3 regions of the Anoxybacillus sp. P3H1B genome follow, and region 1 is predicted to be linked to each of the others. Evidence: riboswitches for the same ligand, from Rfam matches in the RefSeq annotation. Region 1 holds a riboswitch; each other region holds the start of a gene.
The links. Region 1 has a riboswitch for cobalamin ahead of metE (5-methyltetrahydropteroyltriglutamate--homocysteine S-methyltransferase). Riboswitches for the same ligand answer to the same signal wherever they lie in the genome.
Positions count from the first base shown of each region.

Region 2: another riboswitch for cobalamin. It lies ahead of AT864_RS00940 (ABC transporter substrate-binding protein); the one in region 1 lies ahead of metE (5-methyltetrahydropteroyltriglutamate--homocysteine S-methyltransferase).
Region 3: another riboswitch for cobalamin. It lies ahead of AT864_RS12040 (ferredoxin); the one in region 1 lies ahead of metE (5-methyltetrahydropteroyltriglutamate--homocysteine S-methyltransferase).

Region 1 is NZ_LPUG01000010.1:89,683-96,341, forward strand. Features, by position in the region: gene AT864_RS03985 (bifunctional 2-methylcitrate dehydratase/aconitate hydratase) at 1-1,212, opposite strand, end outside; gene mmgD (citrate synthase) at 1,309-2,415, opposite strand; gene AT864_RS17845 (hypothetical protein) at 2,439-2,681, opposite strand; cobalamin riboswitch at 2,868-3,073, opposite strand; cobalamin riboswitch at 3,536-3,716, shown strand; gene metE (5-methyltetrahydropteroyltriglutamate--homocysteine S-methyltransferase) at 4,018-6,360, shown strand; gene AT864_RS04000 (acyl-CoA thioesterase) at 6,335-6,659, shown strand, end outside.
Region 2 is NZ_LPUG01000009.1:124,263-130,921, forward strand. Features, by position in the region: gene AT864_RS00930 (adenosylcobinamide amidohydrolase) at 1-231, opposite strand, end outside; gene AT864_RS00935 (iron ABC transporter permease) at 234-1,286, opposite strand; gene AT864_RS00940 (ABC transporter substrate-binding protein) at 1,252-2,217, opposite strand; cobalamin riboswitch at 2,354-2,568, opposite strand; gene AT864_RS00945 (PH domain-containing protein) at 2,783-3,397, opposite strand; gene AT864_RS00950 (ABC transporter ATP-binding protein) at 3,791-5,515, shown strand; gene AT864_RS00955 (response regulator transcription factor) at 5,522-6,199, shown strand; gene AT864_RS00960 (cell wall metabolism sensor histidine kinase WalK) at 6,196-6,659, shown strand, end outside.
Region 3 is NZ_LPUG01000019.1:32,875-39,533, forward strand. Features, by position in the region: gene ubiB (2-polyprenylphenol 6-hydroxylase) at 1-1,461, shown strand, start outside; gene rraA (ribonuclease E activity regulator RraA) at 1,948-2,427, shown strand; cobalamin riboswitch at 2,492-2,683, shown strand; gene AT864_RS12040 (ferredoxin) at 2,813-3,202, shown strand; gene AT864_RS12045 (energy-coupling factor ABC transporter permease) at 3,199-3,939, shown strand; gene AT864_RS12050 (energy-coupling factor ABC transporter substrate-binding protein) at 3,943-4,227, shown strand; gene cbiQ (cobalt ECF transporter T component CbiQ) at 4,224-4,937, shown strand; gene AT864_RS12060 (energy-coupling factor ABC transporter ATP-binding protein) at 4,954-5,790, shown strand; gene cobJ (precorrin-3B C(17)-methyltransferase) at 6,045-6,659, shown strand, end outside.

The DNA of each region.
Region 1 (6,659 bases):
GTTAGCAATCGAACGCTTTTCTGGATCAAGATAGTCACGGCTGTATTGTTTATTTTCGATAACGGTCATTTTCTCGCGAAGCGCATCGATTCTTGGATCTTTCGCGATTTCGTCTTCATAGTGATCAGCCGTTAAATCTCCGTAGATAAGACCGACCGCTGTGATGTATTGAAGGCAATGGTCGCGATCGGCAGGATTATGCAATGGCCCGGTTTTATCAATAATGCGGATGGCTGATTCATGGGTTGTAATGATAATCTCCTCAATTTCGTCCAGGCGATCCTTCACTTCAGGATGGAGCTCAATGGCGCACTCGACTGCTGTTTGGGCATGGAACTCAGCAGGATAAGAAATTTTGAAAAGAACATTCTCCATTACATATGATCCAAGAGAACGAGCAAGCTTCAACTTTTGCCCTTTGAATAGCACATCTTCAAATCCCCAATTTGGTGCGGAAAGAGCAGTTGGATATCCCATTTCACCTGTTAAAGACATGAGTGCAAGACGAACAGCTCGACTTGTTGCATCTCCAGCAGCCCACGATTTTCGCCATCCTGTATTTGGGGCGTGACGATATGTACGCAGGCTGGAGTTATCGAGCCAAGCATTCGATAGGGCATTGATTATTTCTTCGCGTCCCCCGCCGAAAAGCTTGGTGACAACAGCTGTCGACGCCACTTTAACGAAGAGTACATGGTCTAATCCTACGCGATTTAAACTATTTTCCAGTGCAAGCACTCCTTGAATTTCATGGGCCTGAATCATCGCTTTCAGCACATCGCTCATGTTCAGCGGCTTTTTTGCTTGCGAAATATTGCGGCGGCTTACGTAATCAGCAGCGGCTAAGATGCCCCCGAGATTATCAGAAGGGTGTCCCCATTCCGCAGCTAGCCATGTATCATTATAGTCAAGCCAGCGAATCATGCAGCCGATATTAAATGCACCTTGGACGGGATCAAGAACAAAAGAAGTTCCGGGAATGCGGCAGCCGTTAGGAACGACGGTCCCTGGCACAATGGGGCCTAACAGTTTTGTGCATTCCGGATAGCGGAGTGCAAGAATGCCGCAGCCTAACGTGTCCAATAGGACATAGCGAGCTGTTTCGAATGCTTCATGACTTTCGATTTTTCCGTTAAGAACATAATCCGCAATTTGAACAAGCAATTCGTCTGTTTGTTGTTTTTCATTATTTTTTATTAAAACTTCACTCATGAATCTCTTCCTTTCTAGACTCCATTTATATTATGATAAAAAGAAGAGGAATTGCTGGCCCCAATTCCTCTTCGGGTGAGCGTTTAATCTGCTTTTTCAGTTCACTTGCAGGTGGCGCTCTCCGACATATTTGACGCGAGGGCGGTATAGCCGGTTATTGTTATGCTGTTCAATCACGTGGGCGCAAAGGCCGGCGGTTCGGGCACTAAAGAAAATCGGTGTGTAAAGCTCAATTGGAATACCAAGCAAATAATAGACAGGAGCAGCATAGTAATCTAGATTTGGATAGAGTCCTTTTTCTTCTCTCATAATTGTTTCTCCCGCCTCGCACATTTCGAGCAGAGTCGTGTCGCCGCGGACTTCGCTAAGCTCTTGAAGCGCCTTTTTCATAAGCAAGGCTCGTGGATCCATCTTTTTCATGTATACGCGATGACCAAATCCCATAATTCGTTCCTTATTGGCTAGCTTTTGATAGAGCAGCTGTTTGTATTTTTCTGGCGATTCCGCTTCTTTGAGCATATACATAACGGCCTCGTTGGCTCCTCCATGAAGATGCCCCTTTAACGATGACACAGCCCCTGTCAATGCTCCGTACAAATCGGCGTGGGTGGAGGAAATGACCCGCGCTGTAAATGTCGAGTTTGGCAGCTCATGTTCAATATAAGCGATGAGCGAACGGTCAAATATTTTCACTTCCAGCTCGCTTGGTTGCTTCCCTGTCAGCATATATAGAAAATTGGCGCTGTAAGAGAGTTCTTGGTGCGATGGAACGACTGGCTGGTTATGCAACAAGCGATGGCTGCTTGCAATAATGGCAGGTACTTGAGCCAAAAGCTTAATCGCTTTTTCTTTATTAGCCGCTTCTGTTCGTTCATCGAGATGTGGGTCAAAGCTGGCTAAAACGGAAATACCGGTTCGCAGTGCATCCATCGGATGGGTAGTTTGCGGCAGCTGCTTCAAAATTTTCACCAGTTCTTGCGGCAGTGTTCTTTGTGTGTGAAGCTGCATTTCAAAGCGCTCTTTTTCTGGCTGTGACGGTAGTTTTCCTTCAATAAGCAGATGTGCTGCCTCGGTATATGTTTTGGTTTCTACAAGCTTGATCAGATCATATCCCCGGATGACGATTTCTTCATTCTCCACATCAAGAAATGAAATTTTCGTTTCAGCCGCTATGATTTCTTCTAATCCTGGACGAAATTCCAAAAAGATCCCTCCTTAATTTAAAATCATTTGCTTTCGTCGGCCGACTCCTTGCTGAAAACAAGTTCTTGTCGTATTTCTTGATATGCTTGCTGCAAATTAGCACGGCATGATGGCTGTTCTGACAAAGGGAGGCGGACGGCAATTTCCGATTGATAATGATCGTACAGATCCATTAAAGAAACGGGTGGATGTATTGTAAAATTGTTCATGACCGTTTGCTTAAACGCTTCCAAAAAATATTGCTTTGTTCCGAATGTGTTGTGCATGATGTCTGTCCTTTCGTTCTCAAGTTCCAATACGATTCGAATGATGGACATGCGCTTGAAGCAAATAAAAAAAGCATCTTCGCAAATGAAGATGCTGAAAAAGCGCATACGATCCCCTATGAAAAACATATACAAAAAAACATATGTTTTTTCCGCTTCCTCAACACCCCCTATCCTCGTAGGTTTTTGGTGTGGACCGAATCAGGCAGGTCTCCTGGCTTATGTTCATCGCTTCCTAGCCCCTTCCCGTTGATATGTCAAGCATTCAACAGTGGTTTTGGCAGGTTGCTCCCATTTACAGTTGCGGGACAGCGTCGGATTTGCACCGAACTTCCCTTTTAAACCGGTCAAGCGCTCTTTTGCTTACCGATACCTGATCCTAACCAAAGTTATTCAATTTTCAAGTTCACTATATCATATTTTTTCTGAGACGAAAACAAAAAAATTCTTAACTTTCTAACAGGTGGCCTGGGCTGCTTCCGACAGTGTTCGATCATGAAAGTTATCTAGATATAACTTAAGGATGAAAAATGAGAAGGTGATGCTCCGATTTCGACGGTTGAGCATTCGAACAACACGGTCTACAGCTTATTGGTTGATACTTGTTACGCTTTGAAACTGGAATGCTCTTTTTGAATGGTTAATCTTAATAAAAGCGATCGACTTCTGTCGAAATTAGATTTGCGCCATGAATCAGAAGACTTAATCTCCTTGACAATTTTTTCGAAGAATGATAGGGTTATTGTAAAATTTTTCTGATACTTCATGACAGGCTTAGAATGGAGGTTTGAAGCGTTTTTTTCTTGGCGAACAAGAAAATAAATGTGGGAACAGGTTCCAAAGGTGAGTCAAGACTAAATGGCCCAGTCCAAGGCTCCCTGCGGATGAAAAGGGAAGACCGGTGAGATTCCGGCACGGTCCCGCCACTGTAATAGAGGAGCTTTCCGCTTTACTGCCACTGATCAAAGATTGGGAAGGCGAGCGGAAAGCAATGATCCTTAAGTCAGGAGACCTGCCTGTTCTGACAACACTGCTTTTACCTACGGAGGATAGGGAGGTGTTCATCATGGACAAAGGGATTAATCCTTTTTTATGGCATTTCTAGCTTCCGTTGGAGCGTTAGGAATGCTTTTTTATTATTCGGAAAAAGAAATATGACGTCAAATCGCGGTGAATGCGGGGAGATGTGAGGAGAAGAGCAACTCAGCTGGAAGGATGAACGGGAAACCGAGCCATCGAATGGACAACATAGATTTCCTATCAGGCAAGTCCCGCCTAAAGATCAGGTAGAGAGTGGAAAAACGATAAAAATAAAATGATAGGAGAGAGTGAGGAAATGAAATCAAGCAATCTTGGCTATCCACGTATTGGGGAAAAACGAGAGTGGAAAAAAGCATTAGAATCTTTCTGGAATGGAGAGATAGACGAAAAAATTTTTTTGGACACGATGCAGTCCATTCGTCTAAACCATATCAAAAAGCAGCGGGAAATAGGGATTGATCTTGTGCCGGTTGGCGACTTTACCCTTTATGATCATATGCTTGATACAGCGGCTATGTTTGGTTTCATTCCTGAACGTTTCGATTATCAGGGGGGAGAGGTTCCTCTCTCAGTTTATTTCGCGATGGCGCGCGGCAATGAAAAAGCACCAGCATGCGAAATGACGAAATGGTTTAACACCAATTATCATTACATTGTTCCAGAATGGAGCAAGGAACAAAGCTCCCGCCTGCATATAACAGAAAACAAACCATTAAAGGATTTTCGGGAAGCGAAGGAGAAATTAGGAGTTGAAGGAAAGCCTGTTTTGATCGGACCTTATACGTTTATGAAGCTTTCCAAAGGCTATGATGAAAAGCAATTTTCCTATTTTCTATCATTGCTGCTTCCGCTTTATGAGCAAATACTAAAGGAGCTGGAGCGCGAGGGGGTAAAATGGATACAGATTGATGAACCCATTCTTGCTACTTCCTTAACCAAAAAAGAGATGGAGGAATTTGTATCTGTTTATGAGCGGTTGCCTCAAGCTGCTCCTAACTTAAAGATGATGTTGCAGACATACTTTGAGGCAGTAGACTGGTATGAAGAACTAATGAAGCTTCCTGTTAGCGGGATTGGCCTTGATTTTGTTTATGGCCTAGAGAAAAATTTGCGCCATTTATCGAAGAGCGGTTTTCCAGAAGATAAAGTGCTAGCGGCAGGGGTGATTGATGGACGCAATATTTGGCGGACCGACCTGTCGGCAGCCAGCCGTCTCGTGGAAAAAATTTTGCATTCTGTCCCATCTGAACGGTTATGGCTGCAGCCATCAAATAGCTTGCTGCATGTCCCTGTTACGACAACATACGAAAAAACATTGCCTTTGAACTTGCAGCAGATGCTGGCATTTGCTGATGAAAAGCTGGAGGAGCTTGTGTATTTAACAGAACGATTCATCGATGGCGAAGGAAAGCGCGCTCATTATTATGCTCAAAATCAACAAGCGCTTCATTTATGGAAAAAGGATGCTTCAAGATATAATGCGAACGTGCACAAGGAGTGCGAGAACCTAACGAAGGCGCAGCTTGAGAGAGCATCATCCTATTTGGTACGGCAAAAGAAGCAGCAAGAAATAAGCCAGCTTCCAATATTGCCAACGACGACAATTGGCAGTTTTCCACAGACAGCAGAAGTGCGGAAAGCGCGCCAAAAGCTCAAAAAAGGCGAGTGGAGCCAGCCGCAATATGAGCGCTTTATTGAAGCAGAAATTAAGAGATGGATCGATATTCAAGAAAAAATAGGATTAGATGTTTTGGTGCACGGTGAATTTGAAAGAACCGATATGGTCGAGTTTTTCGCCGAAAAATTAGGGGGCTTTGCCTTTACTGAAAATGGATGGGTGCAATCATATGGTTCGCGCTGCGTTCGCCCGCCGATTATATACGGCGATGTCGAATTTTTGCAGCCGATGACGGTTAAGGAAAGTGTATACGCACAATCGTTAACAGAAAAAATAGTTAAAGGAATGCTCACAGGTCCTGTCACTATTTTAAATTGGTCATTTGTTCGTGATGATCTGCCTCGACATAAAGTAGCGGAGCAAATTGCCCTTGCGTTGCGAAACGAAATCAAAGCACTAGAGGAATCAGGAATTTCAGTCATTCAAGTGGATGAGCCCGCTTTGCTTGAGGGACTTCCGCTAAAAGAAGAAAAGAAGCAGGAATATTTAGAGTGGGCTGTACGGATGTTTCGTGTAGCCACTTCCATTGTAAAGGATGAGACGCAAATTCATACTCATATGTGCTATTGTGATTTTTCGTCTTATCTGCCTGTCATCAATCAAATGGATGCAGATGTAATTTCAATTGAAACATCCAGAAGCCATGGTGAAATGATTTCTGTTTTTGAAAAAGAAACATATCCGAAAGGAATTGGATTAGGCGTTTATGATATTCATAGTCCGCGAGTTCCGTCTGTAGCGGAAATGGCGGAAATGATTGAAAGATCTCTGCAAGTCTTGAACCCGGAACAATTTTGGGTCAATCCCGATTGCGGGCTAAAAACGCGGAAAGAACAAGAGACAGTAGCCTCTTTAAAAAATATGGTGGCTGCTGCCAAGTTGGTGCGTGCGAGATTGCTGGAAGAGAAAAAAGAATGGGAGGAAGGAAAACGCTATGACGCAGTCAAAACGAGCAAGTGAGTCACGGACACTATTAACCGATTTAGTGCTCCCATCAGATACGAACCATCATCATACTATTTTTGGCGGAAAAGTTATGGCATATATTGATAAAATTGCTTGTATTGCGGCGATGAGGCATTGCCGGAAGCCAGTGGTGACAGCTTCAAGCGATTCTGTAGATTTTCTTGCTCCGATCAAGGCAGGAGAAGCCATTTATTTAGAGGCCTATGTAACATGGGCCCATCGAACATCAATGGAAGTATTTGTGAAAGTAGAGGCGGAAAATTTATTGACAGGAGAAAGGAGAGTAACAGCTC
Region 2 (6,659 bases), on a different contig from region 1:
AAGGCGCGCCAGTTCTTTTGACGAAAAGGAAGCAAGCGGGACGGCGTTCAGTGTAATGGTCCCCTTTTGTAAAGAAAGCTCTCTGCTTAACAGCTTTAATAATGTTGTTTTGCCGCTGCCGTTAGGTCCTAAAATTCCAAAAAACTGTCCTTGTTCCACAGTGAAGGTAATGTTCTGCAACACCGCTTTTTCTCCGTATTGATAGGAAACATCATGAACGTTTAACATCATTTTCACGTCTTCCTTTTCATTCTATTTAAAAATAACCCCGCAAACAAAGGTGCGCCAATTAACGAAGTAATGATGCCGATCGGCAATTCACTCGGTGAAATCATGGTTCGCGCCGCTAAATCGGCTAGCACTAAAAAAGCGCCCCCGTATAAAAGCGATAGCGGTAAAAGCAAGCGATGATTCGGTCCCGCAACAAGACGAATCATATGAGGAACGACCAAGCCCACAAAGCCAATCGCCCCCGACACAGCAACAGCCGCCCCTGTTAATAAGGAAGCGCCGATTAAAATGACCAGCTTGCGCTTGGCAACATGGACACCTATGTGAGCAGCTGCCTCTTCACCAAAGGCAAAAGCGTTTAACTCGCGGTGATTCACTAATAACAGCAAACATCCTATTATAAAAAACGGAAGCATCATGACAACATATTTCCAGCTTCGCATCGCGACGCTTCCCATCAACCAAGTAATAATTTGCCGCAGTTCCTCTCCTGTCAGCGCAATCATAAGCGAGATCAACGCGCTGAAAAATGCGCTGAAAATAATTCCGGTTAAAATGATCGTTTCCACTGACATGCGCGGATCGACGGCGCGAGTAAAAAACAAAACGAGAAAAAGAGTCAGCAATCCAAACGCAATGCTCATGATCGGTAATGTAAACGATCCAAACCACGGCAATTGCAGATGAAAGAACAAAACGACGACCGCTCCGACTGACGCGCCCGATGATACTCCAAGCGTATAAGGATCAGCCAATGGATTTTTTAGCAATCCTTGAAACGCCGCTCCCGCCAACGAAAGGGAAGCGCCGACTAAAAAAGCCAAAACAACGCGCGGCAAGCGGATGGCCATCACAATTTGCACAAGCGTATCAGGAATGTCAGGGGACGGCGCAATTCCCCACCATTGCTCTAAAAAAATGTCAATAATAGACGAAAAGGGAATCGATAGTGAGCCTATCGATATCCCTAACAACATGCACACGACCACCGCCGTAAGAGCGATGACGTAGGCAATTATATTATTTAAAGATTTCCGGATAAATGACTTTGGCAAGTTCCTCTACCCCTTCAACAAGGCGTGGGCCTGATCTTGTGACTAAATCAGAATTCACCTCATATACGCGTTGATTTTTAACCGCCGAAACGTCCTTCCACGCCGGTCGTGCCATCACTTGCTTTACAGCATCTTTCACATAGTCTCCATACGTGACAACAATTACATCCGGATTGAGCGCTACCGCTTTTTCTTCCGTAAACATCGGCCATCCTTCTTGATCGCCAGCCACGTTTTCTGCTGAAATCGCTTGCAGCATGTCATTGATAAATGTTCCCTTTCCTGCTGTATAAATTTGTGGCGCCGGCTGCACTTCCACCCATACTTTTACCGGATTTTTCACGTTTTTTGCTTTTTCCTTGATGGCTTCAAGCTTTGATTTCATCTGGTTAACAATTTGATCGGCTTTTTTCGTTGTCCCTGTTGCTTGTCCAATTAATTGGATCGAATGGTAAACATCATCAAATGTTTTGGCATCGTTCACAACAAGCACTGTAATTCCCGCATCCTTCAGCTGCTGCAGGCCGTCCCGCGAATTATGGGCACTCGATGCGTGGGCAAGCACTAAATCAGGCTTGAGTGAAATAATTTTCTCCACGTTAAACTCCATGCCGCCAATTTTTTCTTTATTTTTTACATCTTCCGGATAGTTATCAAAATCACTGACTCCAACAATTTTCTCTCCTAAACCAAGTTCATAGGCAATTTCCGTATTGCTCGGAATTAACGAAACGATTTTTTTCGGTTCGGACTGAATCGTGACCTCTTCCCCTAATCCGTCCTTAACGGTTACCGGGAAAGCAGCTGTTGCTTCTTGCTTCGCATTGGATGAATGAGTGGATTTGTCTGTTTCTTGATTACCGCACGCGGCAAGAAGGCCGAACGTCAGCATCAACACAAGCAGCCACGTATAATACCTCAGTTGCTTCATCATGGTTTCTCCTCCTGCACATATAAATTAAAAAATGCCCATCCCGGACGGAATGAGCAAGAAACGACAAACCATAGAGTTGTGGCAGCATAATAACCACCTTTTGCCGTTTCGCCATCTCACCCCCCGAAGATTGGAAACATCGAGCAGTCAGGGCAGGTCTACTGACTTATGCTTCATCCTACTTTGAACCTTCCCATGCGGCCAACAGCTTGCCCATCAATACCGCACAGTGGTTATTTCATTTCGTCAGCATTTACAGTTGCGGGGACAGTTCTGGATTCGCACCAGATTCCCTATTAAGCCTATTAGCGATTCGCTCACTTCGGCACCCTTCTGCATCGATATACAATTGTAAAAAATAATCGAACAATTGACAGTTACAATATTAAAGGACGAAAGGCTGTTTGGCAACAAAAAAATGACGGAATTCGCCATTTTTCCCGTCTCTACTTATACGGATCTCATTTTTTAACGCATTGGCGTGATGAAAGCACATCCACCGACTTACCGCAAAAACGACTCGAACAGCAGTTTATCGCCATTCGAGTCGTTTGGATCGCTATTAATTGTTAATATAGCGTTCAAATACATCCCCAAAATCTTTCACTGTATACTGCTTCTTAGTCTCAACAAGCCAGTTGAACGCGATTTGATTTAGCTCTTTAAACTGTTCAGCAATGCTGTTTGGAGTGCTGGCGACACGCCCTAGCACGGAGGAGGCAACATCGAGACTTTTTCGCGCAAAGTCGAGCGTCGTTTCATTTTCATGGCAAATTTCTGAAATTTTTAAAAGTGCTTTATATAAATCTTTCACTTCTTCCAGATGCTTTTTATGCACATCAATCGAATAGTGCTCCGATCCGATAGTAAATTTAATCTCTACATCTAAATCGACCGTGCCTGCCGTCTCAAGCGATACGCCGGCAATTGGATGCTTATAGTAATCATAACGGCGCAGCGTTCGCTTTTTACTTGTCGCGCTCGTCCCATCTAAATGAATAAGCGCTCGGTTAGTAAAGCAATATTCATCTGATTTGGACTTAATCAAAAAATAAATCTTTTCTCCATCTTCATGCATCACATAATCGTCTGCGTCCACTTTATCATAATTTTCGGGTTTAATGACAGAGCCGATATCACTTAATCCGAGAACATCAGCAGCAACTTTGCCAAACATCCAGCATCTCCTCCCCTTTCTTTTCTTACAATCCCATTATACCATCCATTTGCTTTCCAGATCCGATAAACAGAAAAAATAAAAAATGGATTTATAGCCGATTCAAAAGCACAATCCTTTTTTAACAGATGGAGGCAAATCATAGAACACTGTCCAATACAACTTTTTATAAACGTCATTCTTCGCTGAAACCTCCGTGCCTTGTCACAGGATCAAGAGACGATGCGAGTGCTATAATATATTTATGATGATGTCCCAAAGTTCATATTCTGTTCATAAACATCAAGTACAATACATACACGACAGCATAAAAATCATAGCAAAAAGAGTGGTGATCAAATCGTGCAAAAGCAATCATTAGAAGAAAAAGCAGACTGGCGCTCGTTTATCTGGATGATTCAAGCAACGAAGCCGCCTAAAATGATCATGATTATTGCGCTATTCTTAAGCGTGGCGTCTTCCATCGTCAGCTTAACGATTCCGCTATTTACGAAAAAAATGATCGATGGCTTCACCGTTTCATCATTAAATAAAACGACGATCATTTTGCTTGTTGGCGCCTTTATTGCGCAAACGATCGCTAGCGGCTTCTCCATCTACTTGATTAACTATACAGGAGAAACGGTTGTATCCAGACTAAGAGAACAAGTATGGCAGAAGCTGCTGCATTTGACCATTCCGTACTATGATCGTCATCGTACAGGGGAAACGGTTAGCCGAATTACAAATGATACCGCTATTGTGAAAGGATTAATTACAGAGCATACAGCCAACTTTTTCAATGGCATTATTTCCATAACCGGCTCTGTCGCATTATTGCTGTACTTAGATTGGAAAATGACGTTGATTATCTTTATTCTGCTTCCACTAGCCGTTAGCATTATGATCCCGTTAGGAAGACAAATGTTTAAAAACTCTAAAAGGCTGCAGGATGAAACGGCGCAATTTACTGCTTTTATTACACAAGTGCTGTCAGAAATTCGCCTTGTGAAATCATCCAATGCCGAACAGCTTGAATATGAAAAAGGAAAAAAAGGCATTTCGCATTTATTTCGCTATGGATTGAAGGAAGCAAAAGTTCAGGCCATGGTCATGCCATTGATGGGAATTGTGCTTATGCTTCTGCTTGTTGTCATTCTCGGCTTTGGCGGATATCGGGTTTCTACAGGGGCAATGACGGCCGGAGGGCTCGTTGCTTACATTTTATATCTTTTCCAGATGGTCATGCCGCTTGCTGCATTCAGTACTTTCTTTACACAATTGCAAAAAGCGATGGGAGCCACACAACGCATCATAGCCACGCTGCGCGAGCAGGAAGAAGACTATCTGTCTGGAGAAGAAGTCGCTCGCATTGATGAACCGATCCATGTCAATCATTTATCGTTTTCATATGAAAACGGTGAACCGATTTTAAAGAACGTAAACTTTACGATTGAACCGGGAAAAGTGACAGCGATCGTCGGCCCGAGCGGTTCAGGAAAAACGACGTTCTTTTCCATCTTAGAGCGGTATTATACACCGACAAGCGGCAGCATTTTTCTCGGCGAGAAACCTATTCATGCCCTTTCTTTATCTTCATGGCGCCAGCAAATTGGTTATGTATCTCAAGAAAGTCCGCTTATCGCTGGAACGATTCGTGACAATATTTGCTACGGGCTTGATCATCAAGTAAGTGACGAAGGATTAAAATGGGCAGCCGACATGGCCTATGCTTCTCCGTTTATTGAAGAATTGCCACAAAAATATGAAACAGAGGTCGGCGAGAGAGGCATCAAGCTTTCCGGCGGGCAGCGCCAACGCATCGCCATCGCCCGCGCGCTGCTGCGCAACCCGCGCATTTTATTATTGGACGAAGCCACGTCCAACCTCGACAGCCAATCGGAAATGGCGGTGCAAAAAGCGCTGCAAAACTTAATGAAAGGGCGAACGACGATCGTGATTGCCCATCGATTATCGACGGTCATCAACGCTGATCAAATCATTTTCATGGAAAAAGGCGAGATTACGGGAATGGGGACGCATCAAGAGCTGTTTGCCACCCATGCGCTTTATCGAGAATTCGCCATCCAACAATTGCATCTTCATGAAGAAATGCAAAAAAATACGGCTAAAGGATGAGAACGTATGGCAAAGTTATTGATTGTGGATGATGATGATCATATTCGCGAGCTTTTGAAAGTTTTGCTTGAAAGCGCGGGGTTTGAAACTTATGAAGCGGCTGACGGCCGGCAGGCGCTTCGATTGCTAGAAACCGTCAAAATAGATCTGGCCATTCTCGATATTATGATGCCGGTAATGGACGGCTGGGAATTGTGCGAAGAACTTAGGCATTTTGCCGATATCCCCATTTTAATGCTTACCGCTAAAGGCGAGACATCACAAAAAGTGAGGGGATTTGAGCTGGGGGCGGATGACTACTTAGTCAAGCCTTTTGAACCAATGGAGCTGATAGCAAGGGTTAAAGCCTTGTTGAAACGCTACCGCATCGCGAATTCGCACACAGTGCAAGCAGGAAGGCTGTTGCTTGATGAGAAAACTTACACGATCACGTGGGACGATTCTATGCTCACGATTCCGAAAAAAGAATTTGAGCTTTTATTCAAGCTAGCGAGCTATCCTGGAAGGACACTATCAAGAGATGAATTAATTGAAGATATTTGGGGCTATGATTATGAAGGGGATGAACGAACCGTCGACGTCCATATCAAACGGTTGCGCGAACGATTTTCTGAAGAAAAGAGCGGCTTTAAAATCATAACTGTCCGCGGCTTAGGCTACCGCTTAGAGGTGCAGCAGCCGTGAACAAGCGTCCTTCCATCTTTCTTTTCATATGGCGTTTTTTCATCGGGATCTTTTCGTTAATTTCTTGTTGGACGATCGCTTTTTTCTTAACGAATTACTTGTACCGCCATTTTCATTACCATCCGTCCGATTATGTGCGCGAGCTGATTAATTTTATCGTCGGCCTTTTCATTCTGGGAGTAGCCGTTCAATTTCTTGAGAAAATGGGGGGATGGCGGGCAAAACAAATGGAATTTTTCCATTCCATGAAAAAATCATTTGAGCAAATTGCCAACGGAAATTTTAACATCAGGCTTGAATCCATTTCGCCGCATTCTCCGTTTAATGAGCTTGTAGAAAGCATTAACCGAATGGCCCAAGAATTAAGCGAAATGGAACAGCTGCGGCAAGAATTTGTTTCCAATGTCTCTCACGAAATTCAATCGCCGCTAACATCGATTATCGGCTTTATCCATGCGTT
Region 3 (6,659 bases), on a different contig from region 1:
CTGGGGCAGATTGCGAGCACGCGTCCGGATTTAATTCCTGGCCCTATTATTCGGGAATTGGAAAAGCTGCAAGATCAAGTTTCTTCTTTTTCATTTGCCGAAGTCGCACGAACGGTTCATGAGGAATTAGGAAGTGATGTGGATCGATTGTTTCAACAGTTCGAGGCGGTTCCGATTGCGGCCGCTTCGATTGGACAAGTTCATCGAGCCATCTTGCATTCAGGAGAACAAGTCGCTGTTAAAATTCAGCGCCCGAATATCGTCCATATGATTGAAACGGATTTAGAAATTCTGCAAGATTTAGCGATTCTCGCTGAGCGCCGCCTTTCATGGGCCGCGCAATATCAAATCGGCGATATGGTTGAAGAATTCTCGCAATCTCTTCGGGCCGAGCTTGATTATACGATTGAAGCGAGGAATGCTGATAAAATTTTTCAGCAATTTAAACAAGATCCTAGCATTTATGTTCCAAAAGTATTTTGGGAGTATTCAAGCAAAAAAGTGCTAACGATGGAATATGTGGAAGGAATCAAACTTAACGAGTTGGAGCGGCTGAAGGAAAGCGGATATGACTTGAAACATTTGGCCGAACGTCTAACCAAGGCAATTTTGCAGCAAATTTTAAGAGAAGGGTTTTTCCATGGAGATCCTCATCCCGGCAATCTATTCGTATTGCCGGGGGAGGTGATCGCTTTTATTGATTTTGGGATGATCGGGCGTCTGACGCCAGATATGAAATATCACTTTTCTTCGTTAGTGATTGCTTTAATGCGTCATAATACAGATGGGATCATTAAATCGCTGTATCAAATGGGGCTTGTTCCTGAGCATGTCGATGTATCGCGATTGCATGAGGATATCGAACAATTAAGAGAGAAATACTACAATGTTCCGCTCAGCCAAATCAGTCTTGGCGAGGCGCTTCATGATTTGTTTCATGTTGCCTTTCAACACTCTATTCGCATTCCGAAAGATTTAACCCTTCTGGGAAAGACGTTGCTAACAGTGGAAGGCGTAGCAGAGCAGTTAGATCCGGAGCTGAACATTCTCAATATTGCTGAACCATTCGGCCGCCAGCTATTAAAGGAGCGCTTGCATCCTAAACATCTAACCGAAGAAGTGTGGAAGCGCGTGTTCAATTATGGAGAAATGTTGCTGGACTTCCCTAAGAACATGAAGGAGTTAACGGCATTTATTAAACAAGGAAAGCTGCATTTGAAAATGGATATTCCTGAATGGCCGCTTTTTTTAAAAAAATTAGATCAAATTAGTAATCGCTTATCGTTCAGTATTGTGCTGCTGTCCTTCAGCATTATTATGGCAGGGATTATTATTGGCTCTTCTTTAGGTAGGCAATCGACTTTGCTTTGGAAAATTCCAGCAATTGAGATTGGGTTTGGTATCGCCTCTTTGATGTTTTTATGGCTGTTATATTTAATTTATAAATCCGGACGGTTTTAGCTGTTGACCTAATCGCTGGTGGTGGATTACTTGTTTTATTTCTCGTGCTGTATAAAATGGAGAACCACGGTTAGAGGATAGGCCGCTGACTTGTCTCGGTCACGCCAAAGCGTGCTGTCGAAACCTGCTTATATAGGGACTGCCTGCAGAGGCTCGACTAGAATGTGTTACGATAATAATTTTATGTAAACAATCAGGTGTGCTGATGATCCAATAAAAACCATTGGCATTACTTGATTCCAAGCTTTTCTGCCGTAGTCGGCAAGCAAATGACTTGCCGACTGGGCATGCATATGGCAGAAAAGCTTGTGTCTAGCTCAATCATTCCATATTTTTAGTAAAATGATCATCCACACTTGCGGGAAACCATATTAGTTCTTCTTATTTCACCGTTCCTCTGTTTTTTTTTGACGGATTTTGCAGGATTTTTTTTCAAAATGTCAAAAGGATTTAATAGACAAAGAAAAATGAGGGAAGGGAAATTAAATGAAGACAGCAGATTTATGTGATCAATTTTTGTCGGAGCTGCAAGTGTGCCAATTACCGTTGCATTCTTATGGCGGAAAAACAGAGTTTTCCGGACCGATTGCCACTGTTGAGGTATTCGAGGACAATGTGCTCGTTCGCGAAGCGCTAGAAACCATTCCGGCAGGCACGGTGTTAGTTGTTGATGGAAAAGGTTCGCGAAATTGTGCATTGCTCGGAGATCGTCTGGCACAAATCGCTTGTGAACGAGGACTTGTAGGCGTGATTGTCCATGGTTGCATTCGCGATTCAGCTGAAATTGCGCAAATGCCGCTTGGCGTAATCGCTCTTGGGACATGCCCTGTCAAAAGCAAAAAAGAAGGGAAAGGGGCGCGTGATCGCGTTCTTGAATTCGGGGGCGTACATTGGGAGCCGGGCGCGCATGTGTATGTTGATAGCGATGGAGTTGTTGTCGCTAAAACAAAACTGTTCGAAAAATAAAAATGGTTGACTTTTTTCGAAAATTCATCATATCATTGTGGAGGAACAACTGAATCATTGAATCGTTTGCTAAAGCAAGTAAGGTGCCTTTCTCTATTGGGACAGGCTTAAAAGGGAAGTACGGTGAAAAGCCGTCACGGTACCCGCCACTGTGATGAGGAGCTTCATTGCATCATGTCACTGAAGGAAACTTCGGGAAGGCGCAATGAAGCGATGATTCTAAGTCAGGAGACCTGCCTTATTTGCTCGGCCGGATACCTACGGGATTATAGGTAGACGTGCGGGGGAATGGTATACATATGCATTTGTGATTGGCCGTATGCATTTTTCTGCACCTCTATCGATAGAGGTGCTTTTTTATTTCATCAAAAAGGAGAGGATCGGTGTGACAACGTGGAATTTAACTGGAGTAAAGCATCACATATTGATCTGTAACGGCGGCAGCTGCATGCGAAAAGGCGGAGAGGAGGTGACAATCGCCATTCGTGATGAAATTGCGCGGCTGGAATTGGACAGCACTGTACACACAACGAGAACGCGCTGCAATGGCCGCTGTAATGATGCGTGCGTCGTAATCGTGTATCCGCAAGGAGTTTGGTACAAGGGGGTGACGCCGGATAAAGGAAGAGAGCTTGTCCAAACACATTTAAAAGATGGGGATCCTTTAAAAGATATTGTCACCTATCAGTATGGAGAAGATGGATTATCGATGTGCCATCCAACAGCTGCGGTTGGCATTACTAAAAAAGCTAGCATCAAGGAGGAGAGGGTATGAAGCAATGGAAGTTTCTGCTGCTGCTATGTGGCCTTGTTGTTTATTTTACTGTCAATAGCGGCACACCAGCCTATGCTATGCATATTATGGAAGGATTTTTGCCGATGAAATGGGCGCTATTTTGGTGGATTGTTTTTCTGCCGTTTTTCATCGCAGGAGTGCGAGCGCTGATGAAGATCACAAAGCGCCATCCTGAATTAAAATTGTTGATTGCGCTTTCAGGAGCTTTTACCTTTGTACTTTCGGCGTTAAAAATCCCATCGGTGACAGGCAGCAGCTCCCATCCGACTGGAGTCGGGCTCGGGGCCGTCTTATTTGGTCCGCTAACGATGACGGTGATGGGGAGCATCGTTCTTTTATTCCAAGCGTTACTACTGGCGCATGGGGGATTGACGACATTAGGAGCGAACGCGGTGTCCATGGCGGTATGCGGTCCGCTAGTAGCATACGGGGTGTATCGTTTAGGAAAAAGGTATAACATTTCGCAGCGATTTGTCATTTTTTTAGCCGCTTTTCTTTCTGACTTGGCCACATATGTAGTTACATCATGGCAATTGGCGCTTGCTTTTCCCGACACAACAGGAGGAGTAGCAGCTTCATTTCTTAAATTTGCCGGAATTTTTGCGATTACGCAAATACCGCTCGCGATCACCGAAGGGCTGCTGACTGTTGTTGTGTGGAACTTTTTATCTACTTACAGCAGTCGAGAGCTGAATCAACTTCAGAAAGGAGCCTAGCAGATGAAGCGAAATCTATTGCTTATTGTTCTTGCTTTTGTATTAGCTGTCGCTCCCTTGCTATTGGTTCGCAATTCGGATTTTGGCGGTACAGATGATCAAGCGGAAAAAGCGATTCAAACGATCGTCCCGGATTATAAGCCTTGGTTTGAGACGATCTTTTCACCGCCGGGTGGGGAAGTGGAAACATTGTTATTTTCTTTGCAAGCCGCGCTTGGCGCCGGGGTGATTGGCTATATTATCGGCGTTTATAAAGGTCGAGCCGGTCGAAGAGATGAAGCGGAATGATTCGGCATTTTGACATGATTGCCTATCATAATCGTCTGCGCCGTCTGCGGCCTGAACAAAAGACTTTATTCTCTTTTCTCTTGCTTTTGAACACTATGGTAGGAAGCAGAGGAACGCATCTTTTTATTATTTTCTGGCTAGCCATATGGACGATTGGGTATGCAGGTGTTTCTTGGAAAGTATATGTAAAAACGTTGGGAATGGTCATCCTTTTCCTTTTAATTAGCTGGCCGATTTTGCTTATTTCCCTTGATTCATGGCACATATCCGTGAATCGAGGAAATATTCCGACAGCAATCGATGTATCGCTGCGCTCCATTGCAGCATGGTCGTGCTTATTTTTCCTTTTAGTAACAACGCCGTTTCCAGAGTTGCTCTATGTATTAAAAAAACTGAAAATACCATCCGTTATGATTGAATTACTATTTTTTATGTATCGATTTGTCTTTGTGTTTGAGCAGGCGGCGGAGGAATTGTATACGGCGATGAAAGCACGCAACGGCGGCAGTCATTGGCGGCATGGCGCCATGCTTATTTTTCAGCTTTGGCAAAAAGTATGGGGCGCTTACCATGCTTTATTGCTCGCATTACGGGCGCGCGGGTTTTCCGATGAGCTTGTCTATATTCAAAACGAAACGCGTGGTGTATGGAGCAAGCGCTATATTGTAGAGGCGATTGCCGGAATGGGGGTACTCATATGGATGAGATGATCGAGAGGAAAAAAAGATGTTGAGATTAGAAGAGGTGTATTACCAATATCCTCATGGCCAAGAAGTGCTGAAGGGAGTGTCTCTTCAGATTTTCAGAGGGAAAAAATATGCGCTTATTGGCCATAATGGCTGTGGGAAAACGACGTTATTTTTGCATATGAACGGGCTGTTGCGCCCCAATCGCGGATGCATCTATTGGAAAGAGCAAAAAATGGATGACCGGCGCCAAACGATTCAACAATGGCGCCGAGAGGTAGGCATTGTTTTTCAAAATCCAGAACATCAGCTTTTGGCTCCTGTTGTGAGAGATGAATTAGCCTTTGGCTTGCATCAGCTGGGGCTACATGAAGCAGAAATCAATCAGGAAATCGCCAGAACGGTTCGTGAATTTGGCCTGCAATCATGGATGGACAAGCCTGTCCACCATTTAAGTCTCGGCCAAAAAAAATGGCTGACTCTTGCTTCGGTGATGGCCATGAGGCCGCATTTGCTAGTGTTAGATGAACCGACAGCCTATTTGGATCTCTTACAAACAGAGCGATTGGTAGAAAAAATCAATGATATTCATCAAGCAGGAACAACGGTATTCATTGCGACTCACGATTTTGACTTTGTTTTGAAATGGGCTGACATCGTCTTTGTGATGCATGATGGGCAAATTGTGATGCACGGGGAACCGCAAGAGCTGTTTGCACGGCCGAGCGTACTGCAAGAATACCGTCTCGGCATTCCGCTGCTTGCTTCCGTTTGGAACGCCCTTTTTCCCGAAGACGCAAAAATCCCTCGCGATATTTGCGAGCTGAAGCAACGATTAGGCGAAAAAGCAGAATGGTACGCGAACGCGCTTTTTTAAGATTCTTAAATGCTTTAAATCAGACTAAATCATAAACGGTTAGCCAGTTTGCTAGGTTCCCAGCCTTCTAGAGTGATAGAGGCATCATTTTATAGTTTTGATGGCTGAATTCTTGAGCCGCAAGCCGCTTTCAAACATTGATGAACTTTGGAAGCGTTGCTATCTGACCTTTTGCTGACATAATCTCGGCTGTCGTCTTGTTAAACCTTCATGGCTAAAGGAGAAGGCTGAATCATAAAGAAAGAGGTGAAACAATGCAAGGAAAATTATTGGTCATCGGATTTGGGCCGGGCAGTGCCGACCACATGACGAAACGGGCACGACAAGCGATTGAAGAAAGTGATATTGTGATTGGCTATAAGACTTACATCGAGCTTGTGGCGGATTTAATAGGAGAAAAGCCGATTATCAGCACAGGTATGACAGAAGAGGTGAGCCGAGCGCAGGAAGCGGTGAAATGGGCGGAAAAGGGCAAGAAAGTAGCGGTTATTTCAAGCGGCGATGCAGGAGTGTATGGCATGGCGGGACTTGTATATGAGGTATTAATTGAGAAGGGATGGACAAAAGAAAGCGGAATAGAAGTCGAAATCATTCCCGGAGTTTCTGCCATCCATTCATGTGCAGCGCTATTAGGGGCCCCTATTATGCACGATGCTTGTACCATTAGCTTAAGCGATCACTTGACGCCGTGGGCGGTGATTGAGAAACGGATTGAAGCAGCGGCGATGGCCGATTTTGTCATTGCTCTTTATAACCCAAAAAGCGGAAGGAGAACGAGGCAAATTGTCGAAGCTCAGCGCATTTTGCTGCGCTACCGTTCTCCACAAACCCCTGTTGGTCTGGTGAAAAGCGCATACCGCCCCCGGCAG